2 regions of the Neisseria musculi genome follow, and region 2 is predicted to be linked to the other one. Evidence: predicted binding sites of a transcription regulator. Region 2 holds the regulator's gene; the other holds the start of a gene.
What was found. The regulator sigma-54, encoded in region 2, starts transcription at its own class of promoters, with help from an activator protein. The targets are predictions, from matches to a motif close to CTGGCACGCTTCATGCTT.
Positions count from the first base shown of each region.

Region 1: the regulator sigma-54 is predicted to act here: its motif matches at 3,898-3,915, upstream of glnA (type I glutamate--ammonia ligase).

Region 1 is NZ_CP060414.2:2,431,476-2,446,433, forward strand. Features, by position in the region: gene acnB (bifunctional aconitate hydratase 2/2-methylisocitrate dehydratase) at 1-1,326, shown strand, start outside; gene H7A79_RS12560 (hypothetical protein) at 1,319-1,534, shown strand; gene mtgA (monofunctional biosynthetic peptidoglycan transglycosylase) at 1,973-2,659, opposite strand; gene aroE (shikimate dehydrogenase) at 2,661-3,479, opposite strand; gene glnA (type I glutamate--ammonia ligase) at 3,985-5,403, shown strand; gene H7A79_RS12580 (hypothetical protein) at 5,572-6,123, opposite strand; gene lpxA (acyl-ACP--UDP-N-acetylglucosamine O-acyltransferase) at 6,244-7,020, opposite strand; gene fabZ (3-hydroxyacyl-ACP dehydratase FabZ) at 7,086-7,541, opposite strand; gene lpxD (UDP-3-O-(3-hydroxymyristoyl)glucosamine N-acyltransferase) at 7,555-8,601, opposite strand; gene H7A79_RS12600 (OmpH/Skp family outer membrane protein) at 8,796-9,305, opposite strand; gene bamA (outer membrane protein assembly factor BamA) at 9,381-11,780, opposite strand; gene rseP (RIP metalloprotease RseP) at 11,785-13,125, opposite strand; gene H7A79_RS12615 (hypothetical protein) at 13,265-13,579, opposite strand; gene H7A79_RS12620 (hypothetical protein) at 13,568-13,807, shown strand; gene ispC (1-deoxy-D-xylulose-5-phosphate reductoisomerase) at 13,810-14,958, opposite strand, start outside.
Region 2 is NZ_CP060414.2:2,894,260-2,909,217, reverse strand. Features, by position in the region: gene H7A79_RS14990 (efflux transporter outer membrane subunit) at 1-1,184, shown strand, start outside; gene rsmI (16S rRNA (cytidine(1402)-2'-O)-methyltransferase) at 1,836-2,705, opposite strand; gene H7A79_RS14980 (YraN family protein) at 2,767-3,114, shown strand; gene H7A79_RS14975 (phosphoheptose isomerase) at 3,122-3,715, shown strand; gene H7A79_RS14970 (BON domain-containing protein) at 3,784-4,389, shown strand; gene H7A79_RS14965 (flagellar biosynthesis protein FlhF) at 4,485-5,132, shown strand; gene map (type I methionyl aminopeptidase) at 5,279-6,055, shown strand; gene H7A79_RS14955 (helix-turn-helix domain-containing protein) at 6,316-6,612, shown strand; gene H7A79_RS14950 (valine--tRNA ligase) at 6,758-9,640, shown strand; gene hpf (ribosome hibernation-promoting factor, HPF/YfiA family) at 10,124-10,441, opposite strand; gene rpoN (RNA polymerase factor sigma-54) at 10,620-11,969, opposite strand; gene lptB (LPS export ABC transporter ATP-binding protein) at 12,153-12,881, opposite strand; gene lptA (lipopolysaccharide transport periplasmic protein LptA) at 13,433-13,972, opposite strand; gene lptC (LPS export ABC transporter periplasmic protein LptC) at 13,953-14,531, opposite strand; gene H7A79_RS14920 (KdsC family phosphatase) at 14,528-14,958, opposite strand, start outside.

The DNA of each region.
Region 1 (14,958 bases), 460 kb from region 2:
ATGACCCGCGATGAGTTGAAAGACTTGGCGTGTTTGGGTTTCTCGGCCGATTTGGTGATGCAGTCGTTCTGCCACACTGCCGCCTACCCGAAACCGGTAGACGTGAAAACCCACAAAGAGCTGCCCGAGTTTATCTCTACCCGCGGCGGCGTTTCCCTGCGCCCAGGCGACGGCGTGATCCACTCGTGGCTCAACCGCCTGCTGCTGCCCGACACCGTGGGCACCGGCGGCGACTCGCACACCCGCTTCCCGATCGGTATTTCCTTCCCCGCAGGTTCGGGCTTGGTGGCCTTTGCCGCCGCCACCGGCGTGATGCCGCTCGATATGCCCGAATCCGTGTTGGTGCGTTTCAGCGGCAAACTGCAACCGGGCGTTACCTTGCGCGATTTGGTAAACGCCATTCCGCTGTATGCCATCAAGCAGGGTCTGCTCACCGTGGCCAAAGCCGGCAAGAAAAACATTTTCTCCGGCCGCATTCTGGAAATCGAAGGCTTGCCCGATTTGAAAGTAGAGCAGGCGTTTGAATTGAGCGATGCTTCTGCCGAACGCTCCGCCGCCGGCTGCACCGTGAAGCTCAACCAAGAGCCGGTTATCGAATACATGAAGTCCAACATCGTGTTGATGAAAAACATGATTGCAGACGGCTATAAAGACCCGCGCACGCTGGAGCGGCGCATCAAAGCCATGGAAGCCTGGCTGGCCGCCCCGCAACTATTGGAAGCCGACCAAGATGCCGAATACGCCGCCGTTATCGAAATCAATATGGACGACATCAAAGAGCCGATTGTGGCCTGCCCGAACGACCCTGATGATGTGAAATTCATGTCTGAAGTGTCGGGCACGCCGATTGACGAAGTGTTTATCGGCTCGTGCATGACCAATATCGGCCACTTCCGCGCCGCTTCCAAACTGCTGGAAGGCAAGAGCGACATTCCCGTGCGCCTGTGGATGGCGCCGCCCACCAAAATGGACGCGCAAGAGCTGACCAACGAAGGCCATTACGGCGTGCTCGGCCGTGCCGGCGCGCGCATGGAAATGCCCGGCTGCTCGCTGTGTATGGGCAACCAGGCGCAAGTGCGCGAAGGGGCAACGGTGATGTCCACCTCCACCCGCAACTTCCCCAACCGTTTGGGCAAAAACACTTTCGTTTATCTGGGCTCGGCAGAGCTGGCCGCGATTTGCTCCAAGCTGGGGCGTATCCCCACCGTGGAAGAGTATCAGGCCAATATCGGCATCATCAACGAGCAGGGCGATCAGATTTACCGCTACATGAATTTCAACGAAATTGACAGCTACAACGAAGTGGCCGCAAAAGTGAATGTGTAACGGCGCAGTAAAGCCTTTCAGACGGCCTGATGCTTTGCAGAGGCCGTCTGAAAAAACAGCAACAAAACGGTTGATGCCGTTTTGTTTTTTTATTTTGGGCGGCAATATCTGCCTGATGTTTTCAGACGGCCTCTGCAAAGCATCAGGCCGTCTGAAAACATTCGGCCGCCGTCATTCCCGGGCAGACGGGGGGGGGGGGCGGGTTTGAGCAATCGATTGATTATTGGATAGGCAGGGCGCGGAGGGTAATCAGAAAAAACGCCGGTATCGGGCTATTGATACTGCCGACCGTTATCACCGCGCGCTTGTGGCGGCGGCATGTTGATCATGACCCCGTTAAGGCGCAGCAACGCCGCAGCGGGGCAGGCGGATTGTATTTTGTATGATGAACTGCTGCGCACGGGCGGTGCGGGCGGCTTGCGGGGGCGGTAACGGGAAACAGGTTTCAGACGGCTTGAATGGCTTGCAAAGGCCGTCTGAACAACAGTAAAACGGTTTGGTGCCGTTTTGTTTTTAATTCGGGCGGCAATGTCTGCCTGATGTTTTCAGACGGCTGCAACGGCCGGCAGGTTTCAAGCCGGTGGTTTTTCAGGATTCCGCGTAAACGTTCCTGAACTTTACGGTAGTTGCGGGTTTGCGCTGCGCCTTATTCGGTATCCGGCAATGCGGCAGAGCCCATACGGCGCATGATGATGTTGGTTTTTCTGTGCAAACTGCGGTCGCGCGGATTATCGGCGTAATACAGCGGGCGCGGCACGCGGGCGGCGAGCTCGGCGGCCTGCTGCCTGGTTAGGTTTGCGGCCGGCTTTTTATAAAAATGCTGTGCGGCGGCTTCGGCGCCGTAAATGCCGTAGTCCCATTCGATTACGTTTAGGTAAAGCTCGAAAATACGGTCTTTATCGGTGGTGGCTTCCATCATGGCGGTGATGACGGCTTCTTCGGCCTTGCGCCAATAACTGCGGCTTTCGTTTAAAAACAGGTTTTTTGCCAGCTGCTGGCTGATGGTGGAGCCGCCGCCGCGGATTCTGCCGCTCTGCTGATTGCGCTTCATGGCGTTGCGGATGCCGCTCCAATCGAAACCGCTGTGGGCGGCGAAGTTGGCATCTTCCGAAGCAATCAGGGCTTTTTTGAGATTGGTGGAAATTCGACTATAGGGCACCCAGCGGTAATCTAATTGGATATCTTTACCTTGGGCGCGGAACTCGTTCATGCGCATGCTCATAAACGCGGTTTTGTGCGGCGCTACGGCGCGATAGGTGATGATGCTGCCGTATATATAGGCATGAAACAGGATAAACGCCGCAAACGGCAGCGCCAGCAGCCACTTAATCATTTCAGACGGCCTTTCTCATATAGCGGATAACGGCTTGGATGTCGGGAGAAAAACCGCGCCAAAGCCGGTAGGAAAACGCGGCCTGCCCCACCAACATACCCAAACCATCGGCAGTTTTTTGAGCACCGCTGCGGCGGGCATAATCCAAAAACGCCTGCGCCGCCGCGCCGTATACCATATCGTAGGCCAGCACGCAGCTGCCGAACACTTCGGGCGCAACTGCCGGTATTTCGCCGCTTAAACTGCCTGATGTGGCGTTGATGATAATATCGAAACGGTTGGCGGGCAGGCCGTTTAATGGTGCCGCCCGAATGCCGAAACGCTCTGCCAATTCCCGCGCTTTGGCCTCGGTGCGGTTTGCGATGGTGATGTCGGCAGGCTGCTGTTGCAGCAACACGGGCACTACGCCGCGCACTGCGCCGCCTGCTCCTAAAATCAGAATGCGCCGGTTTTGCAGGGCGGTTGCCTGCGCTTCGGTGATGTCTGCCGCCAAGCCCGCACCGTCTGTGTTGTCGCCGAGGAAACGGCCGCTGCCCAACGGGATAATGGTATTGACTGCGCAGGCGGCTTTTGCACGTTCGGAATGTTCGTCCACCCAATCATAGGCATCGGTTTTAAACGGCACGGTAACGTTTGCGCCCAAGCCGCCTTCGGCAAAAAAGCGGCCGGCGGCGGCGGCAAACCCGCCCGGCTCTGCCAAGATGCGGCCATACTCGATCTGCACCTTTTCCTGCAAGGCAAATTGTCGGTGGATTTGCGGCGATTTGCTGTGGGCAACCGGGTTGCCGAAAACGGCATAACGGGGAAGTGTGGCGGCCATTGCGGCAGGCTCCGTAACAATACATTCGAACGCGGAATGGAATCCGCGCAGACAGGCGCATTATATATCAGCCGTTTCAAAATAAAACCTGAGGTGCCGGCGGCCTATGCCCGGCGGGCATAGGCCGGATAAAGGTTCGGCCTGTATCTGTATTGGTATAATGGATTGCATTTAAACACGGCATCCTAACTGCCAACCCGCTTGAAAATCAGTAAAAGGCGGCTGCCGATAGTGGAAGCAGTATAACAATGGGGAATTTCATTCACTACGGCAGGTTGTGGTAAGGGGGAGGCCGTCTGAAAAACGTTCAGACGGCCAAAATGCTTTACACGGCAGATTATTGACGGTGTTGCCGGCAAAAATTATATTGGCCCCATTGCTGCATCATGCCGTTTATGCGCCCATTTTCCCGGCGGTTGTGGCACAATGCCTGTTTTCCGCCTGCACCCGGATTGGGTTGTTTTAAAACCGCTTTCTCTTTCACTATCCTCTTAAGGAGCAGATTATGTCTGTTAAAGAAGTTGTCAAACTCATCGAAGAAAACGAAGCGCGCTTTGTAGATTTGCGCTTCACCGACACCAAAGGCAAGCAGCAGCATATTACCGTGCCTGCCCGCACCGTATTGGAAGACCCCGAAGAATGGTTTGAAGAAGGCCAGGCGTTTGACGGCTCTTCTATGGGCGGCTGGAAAGGTATCCAGGCTTCCGATATGCAGCTGCGCCCCGATGCCGCCACCGCCTATCTCGATCCGTTTTACGATGATGCCACCGTGGTGGTTACCTGCGATGTTATCGACCCCGCAAACGGGCAGGGCTACGACCGCGACCCTCGGTCTATCGCCAAACGTGCCGAAGCCTATCTGAAATCTTCAGGCATCGGCGACACTGCTTATTTCGGCCCCGAACCCGAATTTTTCGTGTTTGACGGCATAGAATTTGAAACCGGCATGGGCGGCACCCGCTACCAAATCCACAGCGAAGAAGCCGCTTGGAGCAGCGGCAAATCCTATGACGGTCAAAACACCGGCCACCGCCCTTTCGTGAAAGGCGGTTATCTGCCCGTTGCACCTGTGGATTCCGGTCAGGATTTGCGCTCTGCGATGGTAAACCTGCTCGAAGAAATCGGCATTCCCGTTGAAGTGCACCATCATGAAGTGGCCACCGCCGGGCAGATGGAAATCGGCACCCGGTTCGACACGCTGGTGCGCCGTGCCGACCAGACCCAGGATATGAAATACATCATTCACAATGTGGCCCACAATTTCGGCAAAACCGCCACCTTCATGCCCAAACCGATAATGGGCGATAACGGCAGCGGTATGCATGTACACCAGTCCATCTGGAAAGACGGTCAAAACCTGTTTGCAGGCGATGGTTATGCCGGCCTTTCCGACACCGCTCTTTACTACATCGGCGGCATCATCAAACACGCCAAAGCCCTCAACGCCATCACCAACCCCTCGACCAATTCCTACAAACGCCTGGTGCCGCATTTCGAAGCCCCCACCAAGCTGGCTTATTCGGCCAAAAACCGTTCGGCATCTATCCGCATTCCGGCGGTGAACAGTGCCAAAGCCCGCCGTATCGAAGCGCGTTTCCCCGACCCGATGGCCAACCCTTATCTGGCTTTTGCCGCCCTGCTGATGGCCGGGCTTGACGGTATACAAAACAAAATCCACCCCGGCGATCCCGCCGATAAAAACCTTTATGATCTGCCGCCCGAAGAAGATGCGCTGGTGCCGACCGTTTGCGTCTCTCTGGAAGAAGCGTTGGAAGCATTGAAAGCCGACCACGAGTTTCTGACCCGCGGCGGCGTGTTCAGCAAAGACTGGATTGAGAGCTACATCGCGCTCAAAGAAGAAGATGTCAAGCGCATCCGTATGGCGCCGCACCCGCTGGAATTTGAAATGTATTATTCGCTGTAACCACGGAAACGACCGCACCCCGCACCAAAAATGCGGGGTGTTTTTTGTATGTGTGTGGCGTGGGTATGCCCCGCCCGGATCGGCAAACCCGGGCCGTCTGAAATACCGGAGCATGCCGTTTCCGCTTACCCGGAACGGTGCGGCAGGCAGGGGGGAGAAGGCGCACCTCTATCTAACTCCGTTGCAATAGGCTGCACGAAACCGATTCTGTGCCGCTTGGGCGGCTGGCAAAATCTTTTTAGGGCTGGGGCGCGGTAATGCGGTAACGAAAATAAAGTGGGCGCACCATACTTTCGGCATAATAGGGCTTCCCCGGTTAATACGCTTGGCGCGCCCGCCTTTCCTATTCTTCAACCGCACACGCAGCGGGCTTATGGATGATTGGAATTTTTTTAAGACACTCCGCCCCGATGGGCGGTCGGCATTTGACGTATAGCTGCGGTGGGTTTGAAGGCAGGTGCGGGCAAGGGGCAGGGCTGTGAAGAAATAGGGCTGATAAGTTGAAACTGGGTTGAAAAAGTATTTTATTTTGCCCCAAAGTCTGCATTTTCCTGCTTGCAGTGCCAAAGGCCGCAGCTGCTTTGTAACCATCCCGTTATGGTGTTTTACCGGATACAGAAAATCCCGCCTTTGCCTGACAGAGTCCGGCAATATTGCACCGTTTGAAAAACAAAAGCGGCTATCCCGCAAAACACGCCGGTTTAGCGCATGCGGCTTCATGTATCAGGTATATATTTCTTTTGAATGAGTGATTGGATTTCACCATAAAAACGCCCCTCAAACCGGTTAAGACCCCCGGTTGAGGGGAAATATTTTTCAGACGGCCTTTCTTCTCTTCTATCAGCGGATAATCCCGCGCGAAGAAGTGTCGAAAAAGTTTTTAAACACTGCCAGCTCGGGCGCGGTTTCGGCCATTTTCAACACTTCGGCCTTGGCTTCTTCCAAACCCAAGCCTTGACGGTAGAGGATTTTATACACCTCTTTTACGCGGGCGATTTGTTCGGGCGAAAAACCGTTGCGGCGCATGCCTTCGCTGTTGAGGCCGGCCGGCTCGGCGCGGTAGCCCGAAGCCATCACATAGGGCGGTACGTCTTTATGCACGCCGGCGGCGAAAGCAGTCATGGCATAATCGCCGATTTGGCAGAATTGGAACACCAGCGTGTAGCCGCCCAACACCACATAATCGCCGATGGTAACGTGCCCGGCCAGCGAGGCGTTGTTGGCGAAGATGGTGTGGCTGCCGATTACGCAGTCATGCGCCAGGTGCACATAGGCCATAATCCAGTTGTCGTCGCCGATACGGGTTTCGCCGATGCCGGTAACGGTGCCGGTGTTGAAGGTGGTGAATTCGCGGATGGTGTTGCCGTTGCCGATAATCAGGCGGGTGGGTTCGCCGCGCCATTTTTTATCCTGCGGCTGGGCGCCGAGGCTGGCAAACTGGAAGATTTTGTTGTTTTCGCCGATGGTGGTGCAGCCTTCGATTACGGCATGCGGCCCGATTTCGGTGCCTGCGCCGATCTGCACATTCGCGCCGATAACGGTGTAGGCGCCGATTTTAACGCCGGAGTCGAGTTCGGCTTTGGGGTCGATGAGGGCAGTGGGGTGGATGAAGCTCATGCGGGCTTTCCTTTATTGCAGGCCGTCTGAAAACTGCTTTTCGGGTTTCAGACGGCTTTGGCAGATTACTTACCGACTACGCGTTTGGCGCACATAATCACGGCTTCAACGGCAACTTGACCATCGACTTTGGCCACGGCGTTGAATTTGCCGATGCCGCGTTTGTTGGCAATCAGCTCCACTTCAAACACGAGCCGGTCGCCCGGAACCACTTGGCGTTTGAAGCGGGCATTATCGATGCCGGCGAAGAAAAAGAATTCGTCTTCTTTGCGGCCGCCTTCGCTCAAAATGGCCAATGTGCCGCAGGCCTGTGCCATCGCTTCGATAATCAGCACGCCCGGCATCACCGGCAGCTCGGGAAAGTGCCCCTGAAACTGCGGCTCGTTCATGGTAACGTTTTTAATCGCCGTGAGGCTTTTCATGCTCTCAAATGCAATGATGCGGTCTATCATCAGAAACGGATAGCGGTGAGGAATCAGTTTGTGGATGTCTTTGGCTTCGAGCGGGAGTCGGATTTCCATGATGCGTTATTCCTTATTGATTATCGGCAGGCTTGGGTTCCAAAGCCTTTTCAAGTTGTTTGATGCGTTGGTTTATTTCGCTCAAGCGGCGGATGTGCACGGCGTTGCGCGCCCATTCTTTATGGGTCTGCATCGGATAGGGGCCGGCGATGTGTTGGCCGCTCTCTTTGATGCTGTGGGTAATGTTGCTGCCGCCGCCGATGGTGGTTTTGTCGGCGATTTCGATGTGGCCCACCGTGCCGACACCGCCGCCGATAATGCAGTAGCTGCCGACAGTTACGCTGCCGGAAATACCGGTTTTGGCGGCAATCACGGTATGGCTGCCGATTTTGCAGTTGTGGCCGATTTGCACCTGGTTGTCGATTTTGGTGCCGTTGCCTACCACGGTATCGCTCATCGCACCGCGGTCGATATTGCTGTTGGAGCCGATTTCCACATCATCGCCCAGCGTAACAGCGCCGGTTTGCGGAATTTTAAACCACGAATCGCCCGCAAATGCCAAGCCGAAGCCGTCGGCACCGATAACCGCGCCGGAATGGATTTCCACACGGTTTCCCAACGTGCAGCCGTGGCAGATAACGGCGTTGGGGTGGATAACCACTTCGTTGCCCAATGTGCAGTTGTGTTCGATCACAGCTCCGGCCAGAATGCGGCAACCTTGGCCGAGCACGGTATCGGCGCCGATATAGGCGTGCGCGCCGATTTCGCATCCGGCGGGAACGGTGGCACTTTCTTCGACAACGGCAGTCGGGTGGATGAGGCCGCTGGCTTTTTCAAGCGGCGAAAACAGCCGCGCCACTTTGGCAAAATAAAGATAAGGGTCTTGCGCCACAATCAGGTTGCGGCCTGCAAACTCATCGGCGGTTTGGGGCGACACAATCACAGCGCCTGCCGCGCTTTCGGTAACATCGGCTTTATATTTGGGGTTGGCCAAAAAGCTGATGTGCGCGGCAGACGCATCGGCCAGCGGTTTTACCGCACTGACTGAAACATCGCTGCCGCGCCATGCTCCGCCCAGCTCGGCGGTAATTTGCGACAAGGTGTAAGAAACGGTATCCATTCAGAGGGCTGCCTTTGCGGTTGAAAAAGCCGGAGTTCCGGCAAAACGGTTTTCAGACGGCCTCTTGCTGTGTTGCACATCCATGCCTTTGAAAAGAGGCTGCCCTGTATATATTGATGCCGGCGGCCGGGTTGGGTTGCCTGAGCCTTATCTGCATTCGGGAGGGCTGGCGGGGTTTCGGTCGTCTGAAAGCATTAACGGGCGTTCATGGCTTTGATAACGCGGTCGGTGATGTCGTATTTGCTGTTCACATAGATAACATCTTTCAAAATCAGGTCGTAACCTTCTTTTTTGGCCAAATCGATAATCACGCGGTTGGCGTTTTGCTGCAAGGCGGCAAATTCTTCGTTGCGGCGCAGGTTGTATTCTTCGGCTAATTTTTCTTGCTGCAGGCGGAATTTCTGCACCAATTCGCCGAGCTGGCGCACGGTTTTCTCGCGCTCGGCTTCGGTGAGTTTGTCTGAAGCAAGTTTTTTCTCCAAAGCCGCGCCTTCCTGTTGGATTTTTTGCAGGGTTTTATGTTTGCCGCTGAATTCTTTTTCCAGCGTTTTTTGAATTCCCTGAGCCTGTTTTGATTCTTGATACAGCCGTTCGGCATTGATAAAGCCGAGTTTCTGCACGCCTTCGGCGGCCGCGCTGCCCATCAGACCGAAGCCTAATACGGCAGCGGCACACCAGTATGCCCAATGTGGATTCCGGTTCATAATAAAGTCCTTTTTGCCCATCGCTTGAAGCTGAAAAGGCACCACCCGGCGGCCGGGGTGTTTCATGCTTCAGGCTTAGAATGTGGTGCCCAGTTGGAACTGGAAGCGTTGGATTTCGTCGCCCTGTTTTTTCTTAATTGGATAAGCATAGCTGAATTTCATCGGACCCAGGGGCGACAGCCAAGTCAGTGCCGCGCCGGCGGAATAACGCAGCTCTTCTTTAAAGGTGGATTTATGGGCGGCACCCGCACCGTAAACGTTTTGGGTGGCACCGTTGGTGTAATAGGCATCGCTGCTGCTATCGTTATAGGTTTTGCCGTCCCACACGCTGCCTGCATCGGCAAACAGGCTCAAGCGCACGGTGCGGGAATCTTTGATGCCGGGCATCGGAAACAGCAATTCGGCGCTGACATTGGCTTTTTTATTGCCGCCGTAGCTGATCATGTCGCCGTAGCGGTCATACACTTTCGGACCGAGTGTGCCGCTTTCAAAGCCGCGGACCGAACCCAAACCGCCGCCGTAGAAGTTTTCAAAAAACGGCATTTCTTTGGTTTTGCCGTAACCGTTGCCGTAGCCCACTTCGCCGCCGAGCATCAGTGTGAGGTTTTTATTGAGCGGGAAAAACCAGGTTTGGTTGTGGGTTAGGGTGTAATATTGCAAATCGCTGCCGGGCAGGCCGATTTCGCCGTTTACGTTGGTGAGATAGCCCCGCGTGGGCCACAAGGCATTGTCGGTTTTGTTTCGGCCCCAGCCGATATTGCCTTTGTAGATCCAGCCTTTGAATTTGCCGATACCGTTGGTGCCTTCGCCGTGTTCGTTGATGAAGTCGCGATAGCGTTTGGGCGCGCCGTCATACGTATTTACCGTTAAATGCTCTGCCCCTAAGCCGAGATTGATCCGGTCGTATTCGGTAACCGGAATGCCCATGCGCACGCCGGTGCCGAGAGTCGTGGTTTTATATTGCTGGGCACTGGAAGAAGACTCGCGCGGGTCGTAAACCCGGCCATAAAGATCGTAGCCCATGCTTACGCCATCGGGCGTGAAATACGGTTCTGTAAACGACAGTGAGGCACTTTGAGTGGTTTTACTGCGCGATACGCGCGCTGAAACGGATTTTCCTGTGCCGAACAGGTTGTCTTGAGCTACGCCTGCCGACAATACCAAACCGGTATCCTGCACCCAGCCCGCACTCAAATCAAGCGAGCCGGTGGAGCGTTCTTTAACCGACATATCCAAATCCACTTGATCGGGCGTGCCTTCTACGGGCTTGGCTTCAAACTGCACATCATCGAAATAACCCAACAGCTCCACGCGCTCTTTGGAGCGCTGCAGCTTGGAAACGTCATAGGGTGCGGCTTCCATCTGGCGCAGTTCGCGGCGCACCACTTCATCGCGGGTTTTGTTGTTGCCGGAAATATTGATTTCGTTCACATAAACTTTGCGGCCGGGATCCACTGCAAGCACGAAATCCACTACGCCGGTTTCGGGATTGGGCACAGGCTGCACATTGATTTCGCTGAAAGCATAGCCTGCGCTGCCCATGGCCGTCTGCATCGCCTGCAGGCTCTCAACCATCTTCTGCCGCTCGTAGCGTTTTCCCTCTTTCATTTTCAGCATTTTATACAGATTTTCTTTCGGCACTTCGCGGGTGTCGCCTTCAATCTGCACTTTACCCCAACGGTAACGCGGGCCTTCATGCACCTTCACATGAATGGTTTGGCGGGTTTTGTCTTCGTTGGTTTGGATATAGGTGTCGATGACGCGGGCTTCAAAATAACCGTTGTTTTGGTAGAAATCGGTTACTTTTTCCATATCTTGAGCAAATTTCTGCTCGTTGAAACGGTTGTTGAGGGTGAGCCAGCTCATGGCGCCGGTTTCGCTCAGCGACATTTGGCGGCGCAGTTTGCGGTCGGAATATTGTTCGTTGCCTTCAAATTCGATATCGGTAATTTTGGTGGTAGCACCCTCATCGATTTTCACATCGATGGCCACGCGGTTGCGCGCCAGTTTGCTGACGGTAGGGGTGATTTGCACCGACTGCTTGCCGCGGGTGATGTATTCCTGTTTCAAACCGGCCAGTGCTTCGTTGAGTCTGGCTTGGTTGAAGGGTTGCGATTGAACCAAACCGAAGGCATCGAAGTTTTTCTTGATGGCTTCGTTTTGCAGCATTTTTGCGCCGGTGATATTGACGCTGCTGATGGTCGGGCGCTCCACCACGGTGAGCAGCACCTGATTGCCTGAGGTTTCTACGCGCACATCGTCAAAAAAGCCTGTGGCATAGAGATTTTTGATGATTTCTTCACCTTTCGCATCGGTGAAGTTATCGCCGATTTTCACGGGCAGATAGTTGAATACCGTGCTCGGTTCGGTGCGTTGCAGGCCTTCTACACGAATATCCTGAATGGTAAAGTCGGCCATAGCCAGCGGCGAGAAGCCTATCAACATCAAGGTTGCAGCAATCTGTTTCAATTTCATAACATTATCCAAACAAACGGGTTATATCGTTAAAGAAAGCCACCATCATCAGCATCAGCATGAGGGCAAGGCCGAAGCGCAGGCCGGCGGCCTGTATGCGCCCGCTCAGCGGTTTTCCGCGTATCCATTCGGCGGCATAATACACTAAATGCCCGCCGTCCAAAACCGGAATGGGCAATAAATTCATGATTCCTAAGCTGATACTGACCAGCGCGAGAAATTCGACATAACTTTGCAGGCCGTATGAAGCGGTTTTGCCCGCTACATCGGCAATGGTTATCGGGCCGGAAATATGGCTCAAAGATGCTTGTCCGGTCAATAATTTACCGAAGAATTTCACCATCATGGCCGAATAATCCGCAGTTTTCTGCCAGCCCATCCCAAAGGCTTGTGCTACCGTGGGGGTGTATTGGCGGCGGATTTTTTCTGTCCATGCTTCATCGCTTTGCGGCGCAACGCCTGCTTTGCCGATTAAGGTGTGGTCGGGCAATTCTTCCGAGTTGGGGCGCAGGCGGGTTTCAAATGTTTGGCCGTTGCGCAGATATTGTATGGTCAGGCTTTTGCCGGGGCTTTGGCGGAACAGCGACGACCAGTCCGACCAGTAATGCAGCCGTTTGCCGTCTGCGGTCACCAGCGTGTCGCCTTTTTTCAGCCCTGCGGTGGCGGCCGGGCTGCCCGGCAGCACTTCGGCCAATGTGTTGGTGATTTTAAACGGCAAGAGGCCGATATGCCCCTGCTGTTTGACCACCTGCCCGGCATCTGCGGTGCCGGCAATGTTGATGGTGCGCACGGCATTTCGACCGTTTTGGGTTTCCACTGCCACATTCACTTCGGCCGATTCGAGATTGAGCACGATTTCGTTGCGGGCGGCCGACCAATCGTTCACCGCCACGCCATTAACCGACACAATCTTGTCACCCGGAACGAAGCCCGCGCGGGCGGCGATGCTGGCCGGCTCCACTGTGCCCACATACGGGCGCAACTCGGTGATGCCCATCGAAAAACTCAGCCCGAACAACAACACTGCCAGCAGCAGATTGGTGAGCGGGCCGGCCGCTACGATGGCGATGCGTTTGGCGGGGTGTTGTTTGTCGAAAGCATAGGGCAGGTCGGCTTCGGCCACACCGCCTTCGCGGGTATCGACCATTTTCACATAGCCGCCCAGCGGTATCGGTGCGATGCACCATTCGGTGTCGCCACGCTTTTTCTTTAAAAAAGGTTTGCCGAAGCCGACCGAAAAGCGCAGCACTTTCACGCCGCACAAGCGCGCCACGATATAGTGGCCGAACTCGTGCAGGCTGACCAAAATCAGAATGGCAACGATAAAAGCAAGCAGTGTTTGCAAGAGAAACTCCCTGTTGATGGTGGTGTTTATGTTTTCAGACGGCCGGCCGTCTGAATATCTGCAGGCAGATTCCGTTTATTTCCGGCACGCCTCGCGCACGGCCCGTTTGGTTTTCGGCTCATCTCCCACTTCATAGAGCTTAATAAGCGGTCATACCTTCGGCATCGCTGTAGCCTCTGTAAATATCCGGGGGGTTGTTGCAAATCAGCAGTGCATAATCTGCGCCGGGCAGCGGCAGGCCGTGGCTGTCTCTAATAACGAACTGCTCGCCAAACGGGCCTGCTCCCGCGCGCGGTCTCAATACCCAGCCTTCTGCCAGCATCGGGTGGTCGAAAGCGAAAACCGCCGTGCGCCCTTCTGAATCGGTGATGCCTTGAAATACATTTTTCTCCTCTTTAACGAAAGGCGGTGTTTCGCTGCGGTGGGAAAGCGCATAAGGGTGATGAACAATCAACCCGCCGAAAAAAATCTTCCATTTGGAAACGGTAGCGGTATTTGCCCGAACTACACTTCGGCATCTGAAAAGTCTTCGATGATACGGAAGCTCCGAGGGCTTTTGCTGCTTTCGGTGCCGGCAGGATCCGGTGTGCCTGCGGTTGTTGCTGCGCATGCGGCAAGCATTGCCGGCATGAGGATAGAAGCCAATATTTTGAGTGTGGTCATGGTTTGCCTCTGCAGATAATTTCAGACGGCTTGTTTCAATCTGCCGATAAAATCCTGCGCTTGGGCGCGCGTTTGCGCATCTTGTGCCAGCAGGCTCTCTATATCGTTGAGGCCGTCTGAAAAGCCTTGTTCCAAACAATATGCCACGGTGCGGGCGATGTCGGTAAAGCGGATTCTGCCTGCCAGAAAGGCGGCTACGGCTTCTTCGTTGGCGGCGTTCAACACGCACGGCGCGCCGCCGCCTGCGTGCAGGGCATCGTAAGCCAGCTTCAGGCAGGGGTAGCGGGCCAAATCGGGTTGGCAGAAAGTTAAGGCCGACAAGGTGGCAAAATCCAGCGCGCCTGCGCCCGATTCGATGCGTTCGGGCAGGCCCAGGCAATAGGCTATCGGCGTGCGCATATCGGGGTTGCCCATCTGCGCCAGCACCGAGCCGTCGCGGTAGCGCACCATGCTGTGAACCACGCTTTGCGGGTGTACCACCACTTCGAGTTTTTCGGGCGGGCAGTGAAACAGCCAATGCGCCTCAATCAGCTCCAGCCCTTTGTTCATCATGGTGGCAGAATCCACCGAAATTTTCTGCCCCATCACCCAATTGGGGTGTTTCACCGCCTGCGCGGGGGTGATGCGGTCGAATGCGGCCAAATCGGTATCGAGAAACGGCCCGCCCGAGGCGGTGAGGATAATCGATTCGATGCCGTGTGCGTTCAGACGGCCTGAATAATTCTGCGGCAACACTTGGTAAATGGCGTTGTGTTCGCTGTCTACCGGCAGGATTTTCGCACCGCCGGCACGGGCGGTTTCCATAAACAGCGCGCCCGAAACCACCAGCGTTTCTTTGTTGGCCAGATAAATGGTTTTGCCCCCGGCTGCGGCTGCCAGCGCAGAAGGCAGCCCTGCCGCGCCCACGATGGCGGCCATCACGCCGGTAACTTCGCCCGCACCGGCCACATCGATCAGAGCCTGCGCGCCGTAGAGCACTTTGGTGCGGCAGCGGGCGGATTTCAGCAACTGCTCCAGCAGGGCGGCGTGTTGGGCATCGGCCGCCACGGCAAACTGCGGGTTGAAACGTTGGCACTGCGCGGCCAGCTTGTGTACCTGTTTGTGCCCGGCCAGTGCGAAAATGCGGAATTTTTCAGGGTGGCGCGACACTACATCGAGCGTGCTTTCGCC
Region 2 (14,958 bases):
TGCGGATCGCCCAGGCGCGTTTCGAGCAGGCACAGGCCGAACTCGGCGTGAACCGTGCGGCAAGCAGAGTCCAAATCGGCCTGTCATCCCAAGGCATAGGGGGGTATGTAAACCCCAAACCCGCATCCGGTATAGCCAACACCGACCATACCCTATTGATGGCCGCAACAGCCCTGCAAGGCAGTTGGGCATTCGACTTTTGGGGGCAAAACAAAGCGCGCATCCGATCTGCTTTGGGTCGGAGCCAAGCTGCCGCCTATGAAACGGTACACACCCGTTTGGAAACGGCCCATGCCGTAGCCGCCCAATATTTTGCCTGGCAGGCACTGGAAGCCCAACGGCAAGCCCTGCAAAAACGCCTTCAGGTGGCTGAAAGCATAGAAAAACTATTAAAACAGCGCATACAGGCAGATATTCTTCCCCCGTCCGCACTTTACCAAGCCCAACAGATGCAGCAGCAACTGCAAATGCAGCAGCTGCAAGTGATGCACAATATCTCGCGCATACGCAACAGCCTGGCGGTAACGGCAGGGCGCTCTCCAGGGGCTCTGCAGAACTGGCAGCCTTCGCCGCAGGCGGCCGCGCCCGTGCTGGCAGTAAACCGTATCCGGGCCGATTTGCTGGGCAGACGGCCCGACATCGCCGCCCAACGCGCCCTGCTGGAATCACGGGCGCAAGATATCGGCGCAGCGAAAGCGGCTTTTTATCCGAACATCGAACTGAGGCTGCTGGCCGGGTTGGCGCACATAGACGCTTTTGATGTTATCAACGGAAAAAGCTCCGGCATGCTGGGCATCATGCCCGCACTCAGCCTGCCCATTTTCACCTCGGGCGCACTGCAATCGCAATTGGCGGCACGCAACGCCCGCTTTAACGAACAGGCAGCCGTGTACGACCAAACCGTACTCCATGCCATACGCTCAGCAGCCGATGCAGTCGGCAGCTACCAAAACCTGCGCAACCAAACCACGCTGCAGCAACGCATGGTAGAAACTGCCGAGAAATCGGCATCGGCAGCTTCCCGCCGTATGCGCGCCGGGTTGGAAAACGGCCTGGTTCCCCTACAAAAACAAGACGAAGTGTTGCAGCAGCAAATGCAGTTGGCACAACACCGTGCAGATCTACTGACTGCCTGGAGCAATGTTCACGCCCGCCTCGGCGGCGGATTCCGGATACCGCAGTAGCCAACCCGCATTTTCGGCATCGGTTTGATTTTGTGTCTGCCGCCGCAGAGCAACGACACTCCAACCCCGAATAAGGCCGTCTGAACAATATTTTCAGACGGCCTGCAATCTTGGGCAAGGCCGGCTATTTGGTGCTTTTTTATACCCGGCAACTTTATGTTTGTTGTTGAAATAGCGGTTTTAACGATTTTACGCTTTCCAAACATGACACCGCCGCATCATATCTTTCGGCACTCCCAACAACCCTCGCCCCCCAACAGGTTTTCAAGCAAAAAACAAAAATATAACCACGCCGTGCTTTCCGCCATCAGATTCCAAACAAGGCCGTCTGAAAATATTTTCAGACAGCCTCGAATATCCTGTAAAACATCTATGGCAAGCCTGCTTTAGTTTGGGTACAAAGCAGCAAGCCGCAGACAGTACAGGCAGTGCGCACCGATTCCGCTGCCGGCGGCGGCCTACCCAAACCGTTCTCTAAAGCCGGATACGCAATCCGTAACTGAAACAACGTGGCTGCACCATACGGCCGATCCGCTTCACAAGCTTCAAAATCATCGCAGCCTTGGCTCTTTCTGCGCAGCTTGCCGATACCATCTGCAACCCGCCGCCTTATGCTTATTTGTTTCATGGATAAGCGATACCCACCCCGATCTATTTCCATGTCAGTGCCAAATCGTAGAGGGCTTTTTTGTTTTCGCCGGTGATTTCGGCCGCCAATTCGGCCGCCTGTTTGGTGGGCAACTCCGCCGCTAACACTTTCATCACGTTTTGCGCCGCTTCAGGCAAACTGCTGTTTTTCTCTTTGGGCGCGGGGTGGAGCACCAAAACCATTTCACCGCGGCTTTGGTCGGCATCATGAATCAAGGCCGTCTGAATATCGGCTACGCTGCCGCTTAAAAACGTTTCAAACGTTTTGGTGATTTCGCGCGCCAGCGTCAGCCTGCGGCCGGGAAACAACGCTGCCATATCGGCCAAAGCGGCGGCGATGCGGTGCGGCGTTTCAAACGCCACCACAGGGTGTTCGGCTCGCGCCCAAGCTGCCAGCAGTTTCCGGCGTTCGCCCGTCTTGGCCGGCAGAAAACCGTGAAAATAAAAGCCCGGCTCGCTGATGCCCGCCCCGCTCAACGCCCCCATCACAGCACTGGCACCCACCACCGGCACCACCTTGAAACCGGCTTCGCGCACGCGGGCGGCCAGTTTCGCGCCGGGGTCGCACACGGCGGGCGTGCCCGCATCCGACACCTGCGCCACCGTCAGGCCGTCTGCAAGCGCTTGGATGACTTTGCCCGCCATTTGCTGTTCGTTGTGCTCGCGCACGCTCAACAGCTTGGCCTGTATGCCGTAGGCGGCCAAAAGTTGCGCGGTAACGCGGGTGTCTTCGGCACACACCAAATCGGCGCGCTCCAACACTGCCAGCGCACGCAGGGTGATGTCGGCCAAATTGCCGATGGGCGTGGCAACCACGTATAATGTTTGCGCCTCAAGGCTGCCGCAGGCTTTTTGGTAATGTTTCTGCATCATCATAACAAACCGCTTTTCAAAAGGCCGTCTGAAAAATCGGATTATAACGGGAGCAAACAAAATGCGCTTAAATCACACTCAAGGCACGGCAGGTGAAAACGCCGCGCTCGCATTTCTGCAAAAACAGGGCTGTAAACTGCTGGCGCGAAACTGGCACTGCCCGTTCGGCGAAATCGATTTAATCGTCAAAAACGGCAACACGATTCTGTTTGTTGAAGTAAAATACCGCAAAAATAACGGCTTCGGCGGCGCTGCCCACAGCATTACGCCGGCCAAACTGTTAAAACTGCAAAAAAGTGCCGAGCACTATCTGCAGCAACACCGCCTGAACCATGCAGCGTGCCGTTTGGACGCGGTTTTGATTCAGGGCAACGATACCCCGCAATGGGTGCAGAACATCACAGGCTGATTTTCAGATGACCACTTTACCAGAGCGCATAGCCGCCCATTTTACCGAAAGCATCGAAGCCAAAAAACAAGCGGCGGACATTCTCACCGAACCCACCGCCGAGGCCGCCGTGCTGATGCTGCAATGTTTGATGAACGATGGCAAAATCCTCGCCTGCGGCAACGGCGGCTCGGCGGCCGATGCCCAACATTTCGCCGCCGAAATGACCGGCCGTTTTGAAAAAGAACGCATGGAGCTGGCCGCCGTGGCGCTCACCACCGACACCTCCGCCCTCACCGCCATCGGCAACGACTACGGCTTCGACCAGGTTTTCAGCAAGCAGGTGCGCGCACTGGGCCGTGCCGGCGATGTGCTTATCGGCATTTCCACCTCGGGCAATTCCGCCAACGTTATCGAAGCTATCAAAGCCGCCCACGAACGCGACATGCACGTTATCGCCCTCACCGGCCGCGATGGCGGCAAAATCGCCGCCATGCTCAACGACAGCGATATTTTATTGAACGTGCCCCACCCGCGCACCGCCCGCATACAGGAAATCCATATCCTGCTGATTCACGCCCTGTGCGACAGCATCGACACCATGCTGTTGGAAGGCATATAACCGTTTTCCGCTTTCAGACGGCCTGTGCACAAGGCCGTCTGAAAACCATTCAGAAAGGACGTATCGAGATGAACACCCAACAACCCGCCCGCACCCTGCTTGCCGCCGTTATTGCCGCCGCGCTGTTAAACGGCTGCGTTGGAGCCGTATTGGGCGGAGCCGCAGTAGGCGGCGCATCCGCACTCGACCGCCGCAGCACCGGCACCCAGGCCGACGACAACGTGATGGAAGTCCGCATCAAAAACACCGCCCTGCCACGCCTGCGCCAAAACAACCAAACCGAAGGCTTCGAGCCGAAACTCTCAGTGGTGGGCTACAACCGCCATATCCTGCTGCTGGGCCATGTTGCCAACGAAAGCGACCGCACATTCGTAGAACAAGTGGCGCGCTCGGAGCAAACCGTTCAAGAAGTGTATAACTACATCAGCGTATCGCCGCAAAAACGCACCTTCGGCAATGTGGGCAGCGACACTTGGAGCACATCGAAAGTACGCACCGCCCTGCTGGGCATCCAAGGCGTGGTTCCCAGCCGCGTGAAAATCGTTACCTATGACGGCATAACCTATGTGATGGGCATTCTCACCCCTGCCGAACAGGCAGCCGTTACCGAACGCGTGCGCACCACCCCGGGCGTGAAAAAAGTGGTAACGCTTTATCAAACATACAATAAATGATAAGCTAAGCCGCTTTAAAAGCATCTGCCGCGCAGACAAAAGGCCGTCTGAAACCGATTTTTCAGACGGCCTCTATCAGCCAAACGGAAAACCCAATGAACAACCGCAAACCGGGCTTCATGCCCAAGCCCAAACACCTGCTCGCCGCCCTCTTCGCCATCGCCTTCATCGCCGTGGCCGGCGTGGTAATCGGCATCATGCAGACATTCGACCCCGCACAGCAGCAAACCCAAGCTCCGCAAACCGCCGCCGCATCATCGGTTGAAATGCTCTCGCCCCGCGGTGCACCCGCTTCGGCAGTAGCGGCAGCGGCGGTTCAAGCACAAGCGGCTGCCCCCCGACAGCAGGCATCCGAAACCGAAGCAGCCGCTTCAGACGCAAATGCCGATCCCGAAACCCCAACCGCCGCATCCGCACCCGAACAAACCGCCGCACCGGCCCCAAAACCCACGCGCCAAGCCCGCAAACCGCAGCGGAAAACCGCAACGGCCGAAGAAACCGGGCAGCAGGCCATACAGCAGGCCCAGCCGGAAACCCCTGCCGCTCCCGCAGAGCAGCCTAAAGAACAACCCACGGCAGCCCCAAAGCCTGCACAACAGATCGAAGCAGCCGAAAAGCCCGCCGCCCCCAAACCCGCAGCCGAACCATCCGAACCCAAACCCGCAGCCGAAAAACCGGCACCCGCAGAAACCGCCCCTGCGCAATCTGCCCAACCCGGCAAAGTAACCGACAACCTGTTTTAACCCGCCGTCCCACTTGAAACAGCGGCTTTCACCCTTATTCAAACCCTGCAGCAATTTATGCCGCCTTCTTTCAGACGGCCTTTCACACATTACCGAAAGGCCGTCTGAACACCAATCCCAACACCTGAAAAGAAAAGAGGATTCACATGGCCGTTGTTATCAAAACCGCCGAAGAAATCGAAAAAATGCGCGAACTGGGCCGGCTGGCGGCCGAAGCATTGGACTATATCGGCCAATTCGTCAAACCCGGCATCACCACCAACGAGCTGGACAGGCTGATCTACACCTACCACACCGAAGTTCAGGGCGGCAGCCCCGCACCGCTGAATTACGGCAACCCGCCCTACCCCAAATCATGCTGCACCTCGGTCAACCACGTTATCTGCCACGGCATTCCCGATGACAAACCCCTGAAAAACGGCGACATTCTCAATATCGACATCACCATTAAAAAAGACGGTTTTCACGGCGATTCCAGCCGTATGTTTGCGGTAGGCAAAATCAGCCCCCAGGCCCAACGCCTGATCGACATCACCCACCAAGCCATGATGGCGGGCATCGCGGCGGTCAAGCCCGGCGCCACTTTGGGCGACATCGGTTACGCCTGCCAGCAGGTTGCCGAAAACGCAGGTTATTCGGTGGTGCAGGAATTCTGCGGCCACGGCATCGGCCGGGGCTTCCACGAAGAGCCGCAAGTCCTGCACTACGGGCGCAAAGGGCAAGGTTTGGTGTTGCAGCCGGGCATGATTTTCACGATAGAGCCGATGATCAACCAAGGCAAACGCCATCTGCGCATTTTGGCAGACGGCTGGACGGTAGTTACCAAAGACCGCTCGCTTTCGGCGCAATGGGAACACGAAGTTTTGGTTACCGAAACCGGCCGCGAAATCCTCACCGTCAGCCCGAAAACAGGTAAACCTTGATTTTGTTACGTTTTTTTATGTAAAATATTTTTAGCTAGAATCTTTACTTAAAAAAATAACCTATTGTTTTAAAAGAATAGTTGAAACACCCTATTGCGTTTGTCGCGTTTTTTGACCGCTTGATAGAAAATCCGATTAAACTTATCCTGATTTCCCTGTCTAAGCATTCATACTTATCTGAATATAATATTCTCACTCAAGATATTATCGCTGCATAAGTAATTTCCAGATTGATCTTTACAACAAATGAAGGGAATTTCATGAAGTCGTTCGAGAAAATCGAAAATATCCGCGATATCCGCAAAAAACTCGGTTTAAACCAAATGGACTTTTGGAGCCGCATCGGCGTTACCCAGTCCGGCGGTTCGCGTTACGAATCAGGCCGCAACATGCCCAAGCCCGTACGCGAATTACTGCGTTTGGTCCACATTGAGAAAATCGACTTGGCTAAAGTAAACCGCGATGATCTTGCGATTGCCTCGCTGCTGAAAAGCCGCCAGCCCGACTTATATGCCTCTTTGAAAAAAGAAGCCAAGGCCGAAGCGAAAAATAAATGAACCGAGAAAATAAAACTGCCCGCAGGCACTAACCTGACGGGCAGTTTGTTATGGCCGTCTGAAACGCCTTTTATAGGTTTCAGACGGCCTTTGCGTTATAATCCCATGCTTTGATTTACAGATTAATACAGCATTGAAAAACATCATGTTAAACAAATACAACCCCGCCGAAATCGAAGCCGGGCATTATCAAAACTGGGAAGCAAAAGGCTATTTCCAGCCCGATATGCAGTCTGAACAGTCTTTCTCCATCCAGCTTCCGCCACCCAATGTAACCGGCACGCTGCATATGGGGCACGCCTTCAACCAAACCATTATGGACGGCCTCACCCGCTACTACCGCATGAAAGGCCGCAACACCTGCTGGGTGCCCGGCACCGACCATGCCGGCATCGCCACGCAGATTGTGGTGGAGCGGCAGCTGGCTGAGCAAGGCATTTCGCGCCATGACCTCGGCCGTGAAAAATTTCTCGAAAAAGTATGGGCATGGAAAGAGCACTCCGGAGGCACCATCACCGGGCAAATGCGCCGCATGGGCTGTTCGGCCGACTGGAGCCGCGAATACTTCACGATGGACGACACCCGCGCCGGTGTCGTAACCGAAGTGTTCGTGCGCCTGTTTGAACAAGGCCTGATTTACCGGGGCAAGCGTTTGGTCAACTGGGATCCCGTGTTAGGCACGGCAGTATCGGATCTGGAAGTGGAAAGCATAGAAGAACAGGGCTCGATGTGGCACATCCGCTACCCGGTTGCCGACAGGCCGTCTGAAAGCCTGATTGTGGCCACCACCCGCCCTGAAACTTTGTTGGGCGATGTGGCCGTGGCCGTACACCCCGCAGACAGCCGCTATGCCCACTTAATCGGCAAAGAGCTGGTGCTGCCGCTTACCGGCCGCACCATTCCGGTGATTGCCGATGAATATGTAGAAAAAGATTTCGGCACCGGCTGCGTGAAAATCACCCCCGCACACGACTTTAACGATTATGAAGTCGGCAAACGACACCACACCCAATTAATCAATATATTTGATTTGGAAGCCAAAGTTTTGGCCGATGCCGAAGTGTTCGACTACAAAGGCGAAGCACAGCAAGGATTTGCCCTGCCCGCCGCCTACGCCGGCCTCGACCGCTCCGCCGCACGCAAACAAATCGTGGCCGATTTGGAAGCGCAAAATCTTTTGGTCGAAGTGAAGCCGCACACACTGATGACCCCCAAAGGCGACCGCACCGGTTCGGTGATCGAGCCGATGCTCACCAGCCAATGGTTTGTGGCGATGTCTGCCACTCCCGACAGCAGCAAAGCAGCCGAGCCGGAAAGTGAGTTTGCCGGCATGAGCCTGGCGCAGAAAGCCAAACACGCAGTCGACAGCGGGCAAGTGAAATTTATTCCCGGCAACTGGGTAAACACCTACAACCAATGGATGAACCATATCCAAGACTGGTGCATCTCGCGCCAACTGTGGTGGGGACACCAAATCCCCGCCTGGTATGATTCAGACGGCCGCTGCTATGTTGCCCGCTCGCAGGAAGAAGCGGAAAAACTGGCCGGCAAAAGCGGTTTGGTACGCGATGAAGATGTGCTCGACACTTGGTTTTCTTCTGCGCTGGTGCCGTTTTCCACCTTGGGTTGGCCGTCTGAAACGCCCGAGCTGCAAGCCTTTCTCCCCGGCAATGTATTGGTTACCGGCTACGAAATCATCTTCTTCTGGGTGGCGCGCATGATCATGATGACCACCCACTTCACCGGCAAAGTGCCGTTTAAAGACGTGTATATCCACGGCATGGTGCGCGACCACGAAGGCAAAAAAATGTCGAAATCCGAGGGCAATGTGATCGACCCTGTGGACTTAATCGACGGCATCAGTTTGGAAAACCTGCTGGTGAAACGCACCACCGGCCTGCGCCGCCCCGAAAAAGCGCCGCAGGTGAAAAAAGCCACCGAGAAACTCTTCCCCGAAGGCATTCCCGTGTTCGGCACCGATGCGCTGCGCTTTACCATGGCCAGCTACGCCAGCCTCGGCCGCAGCATCAATTTCGACTTCAAACGCGCCGAAGGCTACCGCAATTTCTGCAACAAATTGTGGAACGCCACCAATTTTGTGCTGATGAACACAGAAAACCAAGATTGCGGCCTCGATGAAGCCGCACCCGGCGTTACCCACCCTGTAACAGGCAGCCGAAAGCCCCTGGCCTATACCTTTGCCGACCAATGGATTATCGGCCGTCTGCAACAGGTGAAAGCCGAAACCGCCGCCGCCTTCGACAGCTACCGCTTTGATTTGGCGGCACAAACGCTGTATGAATTTGTGTGGAACGAATATTGCGACTGGTATATCGAGCTGGCGAAAGTGCAAATCCAAACCGGCTGCCCGACCACGCAGCGTACCACCCGCGCCACCCTGCTGGGCGTATTGGAAGAAACCTTGCGCCTGCTGCACCCGATTATTCCGTTCATTACCGAAGAGCTGTGGCAGACCGTTGCACCGATGTGCGGCCGCAAAACCGCCGACAGCATCATGCTGGGCGCCTTCCCTCAGGCCGACCCTGAATACATCGCACCTGCCGCATTCAAGCAGATGGACATACTCAAAGGCTTGGTGGAATCCGTGCGCAACCTGCGCGGCGAAATGGGCTTGGGGCCGGGAGTGAAGGCGCCCCTGTTTATCGAAGGCAGCGAAGAGTTGGCCGATATGTTGAAATACCTGCCCGCGCTGACCCGTCTCACCGAAGTCAAATTGGTCAACAGCCTGCCCGAAGGCGAAGATGCTCCGATTGCCGTGTGCCAAGCCGCCCGCAATGCCCGCCTGATGCTGAAAGTGGAAATCGACAAAGCCGCCGAAGCCGCCCGCCTGAACAAAGAAGCAGAAAAACTGCAAAAGGCTTTAGACAAACTCAACGCCAAACTGAGTAAGCCCGGCTACACAGAAAAAGCCCCCACCCATCTGGTGGCGAAAGACCAAGCCGAGCTGGCCGAGCTGCAGGAAAAAATGGCCAAAGTGAAAGCGCAGTCGGCTAAGCTGGAAAGCTAGCGGCCGCTTCACGCGCAAAAGCCGCCCCGGCATGGATTTTTCAACCAAACCCTGCCGGGATGCCGGAAACGCTTTGCAAAAATACCTTAAGGCCGTCTGAAAAGATCAAGCATCATTGTTCCCGCGCAGGCGGGGATAGTGGTGGGAAATACCGGCGTACCGCTTAAACCCCCGGATGCGGGGCGGCCAAACTCCGCCTGCGGCAGATAAACTTTCTTTTGGTGTTTTTTGAATTTTGCAAAGACTCCGGCCTTATGGCGCAGCAACACTGAAGCGGAAACAAAGCAGATGCATCATGCCCGCCCGCCATATTTCACATGATGACGCGGCATATTCCGGTATGGCTGCCTCAAAATTACCCACACAGATAAATCTGCTTCCCATCCCTCAAAACAAACCGCCCCAAAAGTCGGATTCAAGATCCGGCAGTTGGGGCGCAATTTGAAAGGGGGATTTTTTATTGCATGTTACGGCAAACGTTTATCAGGCTGTCGGCGCAGGTTTGGGGGTGGCGCGCACATCATTGCTTTTTTCTTTGTGTTTCAGCACGGCGCGGTCAAGCTTGTCCATCAACACATCGATGGCGGCATACATATCCGATTCAACGGTTTCCACATGCAGATCCTTACCCGCCAGATGCACATCGGCCTCGGCCTTGTGGTTGAGCTTTTCCACCGAAAGAGTGATGGCTACCGAAATAACATTGGCGGCGTGGCGGTTGATGCGTTCGAGCTTGGCGGCCACATGGTTTTTGACGGCTTCGGTTACATCGAAATTCAGGCCGGTAATTTTCAGATTCATGGCTTACTCCTTCGGTTGGGTTGTACCGCCCGCTCAGGCGGCGGAAATCGGCGTATTGCCGGCTGTGCGGCCGCAGATAAATCGGTTTTTCGCGTCCACTTGCAATATAGGCCGTCTGAAAAGTTTTGCTGATGCAGATTCATTGTTTCAGACGGCCGGTTCGGTTTTGGCCGGCACATTACGGCCGGCGTTGGTGCGCATTGGGAATATTCAACGATTCGCGGTATTTGGCTACCGTGCGGCGGGCAATATCAATGCCCTGCTGCTTCAACAACCTGCTTAACGCATCATCGGAATAGGGTTTTTGTTTGTTTTCACTTTCCACCAGCTGCGCGATAACGGCCTTCACCGCACTTTGGCTGACGCTTTCACCGTCTTCCGCAACAACGGCCTGTGTGAAGAAATAGCGTAACGCAAACACCCCGCGCGGGCAAGCCAAATATTTGTGATTAACCGCGCGCGACACGGTGCTTTCGGCCACGCCCAGCGCGGCAGCAGCATCTTTCAGCAGCATGGGGCTGAGTCCGATTTCGCCGAACACGAAAAAATCTTCCTGTTTTTCAACAATATATTCGGCCAGCCGCATCACGGTACTTTTGCGCAGCTCGAGGCTGTCGATTTTCTGGCGCGCCTCACTGAGCTTTTCTTTCCACTCCGGGCCGATGTCGCCCGCCTGTTTGAGCAGCTCGCAATATTCGCTGTTGAGCCGCACTTTCGGCCACACGCGCTCGTTAGTGATCACCGACCAGCCGCTTTTGGTTTCTTTCACCCAAATATCGGGCTGCACATAGGCGGTGGGTTCGGCAGCAGCAAAACCGTAAGCGGGATAAGGATTGAGCTTGGCAATCAGATCCAAGGCCGTCTGAAGAGTAGCGGCTTCGGCATCGGGAAAATGTTTGCGGAATTTAGCAGTGTTTTGCTGGCGGCTGCGGCCTAAATCGTCAAGGTGGAGCTGCACGATTTTGACGGCAAGACTGAGCGCGGGCGATGCGGGCAGACGCATCAGTTGCAGCAGCAGCGACTCGGCAAGATTGGCGGCGCCCACACCGGGCGGATCAAAACTTTTCAGCAAATCAAGTGCTTTGTGCATATCCTGCTCTTCCAGCATCCACTCTATCGGCGTATGCTCGAGCACTTCTTCCAAACTGTCGGTGAAATAGCCCTGCTCATCGAGAAAATCGATCAAGATATGCACCCTCGCCGCTTCGGCCTCACTCAAAGGATGTTCGCACACTTGTTTGTGCAGATAAGTGTTGAAGCCTTCTTCCTCGGCAATGGTGGCCCAAACGTTTTCCGCATCATCACCGCCGATTTGGCCGGTTTTGGGCTGTGCGGCAGAGATGCGGTCAAATCCGGCTTCGGCCGCTTCATCGTATTCGGCACACTCCAGCAGCGGGTTTTCCTGCAGCCAGTCGCCGACTTCGCGCTCAAGCTCCAATCCCGACATTTGCAGTATGCGCAGCGACTGTTGCAGCCGCTGGTTGATCTGCTGGGTCTGCCTGAGCTTTAATCCTATGTTTTGACTCATATTTTTATTTTCTTCTTGAGTATGGGGATTAAATTCGAATCAAAACAAGGCCATACCCGCAAACCATACAAATAAGTGCATAAAAGTGGGGATGCCGTATCAGTTTCCATTTAATCCGCCATAAAAGCGTAATGTGTGCTTTGCACCGAGCCGGATTAATTCTCAAACTGCCGGCCTGCGGCTTTAATAGTTGAAGTTTTCGCCCAAATACACCGCACGCACCTGCTCGTTGCCGACCAGTTCTTCAGGATGGCCGGAAGCCAATACGGCACCATCGCTGATAATGTAGGCCCGGTCGCAGATGCGCAGGGTTTCGCGCACGTTGTGGTCGGTTATCAACACGCCGATGCCGCGGTTTTTCAAAAAGCCGATGATTTTCTGAATGTCGATAACGGCAATCGGATCAACGCCGGCAAACGGCTCGTCAAGCAGGATGAAGCGCGGCTGCATAGCCAGCACGCGGGCGATTTCCACGCGGCGGCGTTCACCGCCCGAAAGCGAAGGCGCAGGGTTGTTGCGCAGGCGCCCGATATTCAGGTCGGCCAGCAGTTTTTCCAGCCCGGCATCGATTTCGCTTTTGTTTTTCAGGCGTATCTCCAAAATAGCGCGGATATTCTGCTCTACCGTCATCTTACGGAAAATCGATGCTTCCTGCGGCAGATAGCCCAAACCCAAACGGGCGCGTTCGTGTATCGGCAGGTGGCGGATTTCCCGTCCGTCCAACTCAACGCTGCCGGCATCGGCGGCAATCAGCCCCACAATCATGTAAAAGCTGGTGGTTTTACCCGCACCGTTGGGGCCGAGCAGGCCGACCACTTCGCCGCTTTCGATTTCCAGCGAAAAGTTTTTCACCACTTGGCGCTTTTTGAAGGTTTTTTGCAGATTTTGTACGTTTAAGCGGCTTTGGCTCATATGTGTGTTCTTTGTGATGGTTACTATTGTAATCGGTTTTTAGGCCGTCTGAAAGTTTATTTTAATCTTTGTGAAGATTTGTATTACTTGTTCATGCGTATCCGCTTATCCGCAACCGTCCTCACGGTATCTGCCGGCAACCTCAAGGGCGGTATCTTCGCGCAACCCAAAAATACCATCTGAAGTTTCCGAGCCTTTATGCCCGGGGCTGTGCCGCTCGCCTGCCTAGCGGATAGCGCTCGAATGAAGCGCAAAACAAGCTGCACAGACAGACGGCACCAAGCGGCAATTTCCAAACAATATATTCATACCAAACCGGTTCTGCTGCCGTTTGCGCGGCCGAACACCCACCCGCTTCGGGGTGAAGCACGGCAACGCCCCGGCCGGACAAGCGGTTTGCTGTATGTTATTTCTGCGGAACCAATGAAGATGCCCTAACCCAGCACAAGCATCATGCGGATGTTTTCAAATGCCGGCGCGGGTTTTATACAATCCCCGGCCGTCTGAAAAACAGGGCGGCACGCCTGCCGGGAGTTTCAGACGGCCGAAGATTATTTTTTCCTGCCCTGGGATTGTGCACCGGACGGCTGGATAACCACGGTTACACGCTTGCCGCTTTTGCCGCCGGCAGCCTTGCTGCCCTGCACGGTGTAGATTTCGGTGCGGGTGTTATAGGTGATAACGGCACCCTCGGCCACATCGCCGCCCCGCTCCACCCGCGCATTGCCTGTGAGCTTCACGATATTGGTGGCAGACGAGTAATCGATATTGTCGGCCCGTCCTTTCACGATGCCTTTGCCGTCATCTAGCGTTTGGCTGAAACGCACGGGGCTGCCGGCAGCATTCATCTGCTGCTCGCCTTTGCTGTTGCGCGATACGCGCACGCTGCCTGCGCTGATGTTGAGCGTGCCCTGCTTGATAATCACATTGCCGCTGAATGTGGTCACTTGGTTGGCCTGGTCGAGCGAACCCTGGTCGGCCTCGATTTGAATCGGCTGCCGGCGGTCGCTTTCCAGCGCAAACGCACAAGGGGCGGCGGCCATAAGGGCTAAAACGGCAAGCGCGGCGGTTTTACAGGTTTTTTGGGTCATAAATAATGGCTTTCACACGTGAAGGCAGGTTTAAGAAACCTTGTTTATGGTCATATACCAAGCCGTTTGCCGTGCCGTGGGAGTCGCCGTACTGATATTCGACAGCCTCTTGGGTTTCGGCGGTTTCGGTTTGCGTATCAACGGTCAGGCTGTTGGTTTTCAAAATGCCGGCGGGGCGTTGGGCATCGGCGTTTTTAGTGAGCACCACTTCGTTTTGAAACTGCACTTTGCGGCTTTCGGTGTGGTAGCCTGCTTCGTTGCTTTTTACCGTATAGAGCAGCCGCCCGCCGTCATACAGGGCAAGCTCGGGTTTTTCAAAGGTGATGTTGCTGCTTTTGGGCAATTGCCAAGCCGTTTCGGCGCTCAGGCTTTCTTTCAGACGGCCTTGCCCGTCAAAACGTTTGCCGTTGATGCCCGTCATCGAATATTGCGGCTCGTTGGGATTGAGGGCGGCTTCTTCCACATCAATTTGGCTGATACGCCCCAGCCAGGCAGAAAGGCCGCCCAGGCAAACCGCCAACACCAGTGGAAACAGCCAGCCGTGTCGCAGCCTGATCATTGCACATACTCCTGCAAAGCGGCTTCAAGTTTGCCCTGCGCCCGCATAATCAGGTCGCACAGCTCGCGCACCGCGCCCTGCCCTGCGCTTTTGCGGGTAACATAGGCTGCGTATTGCAGAGTAAACCAATGCGCTTCCGGCACGGCAACGGGCAGGCCGCAGCGCACCATCACGGGCAGATCGACCACATCATCGCCGATAAAGGCGCATTCGTGTTCGGCCACGCCCGCTTCGGCAAGCAGCTGCGCATAGGCGGCGCGTTTGTCGTGTATGCCTTTATAGTAGTGGCCGATGCCGAGCTGCTTCACGCGCACGCCCACCGAAGGGGCATCGCGTCCGGTGATAATGGCCGTCTGCACACCGGAAGCCTGCAACATTTTCAGGCCGTGGCCGTCAAGCGTGTGGAAAGATTTGATTTCTTCGCCGT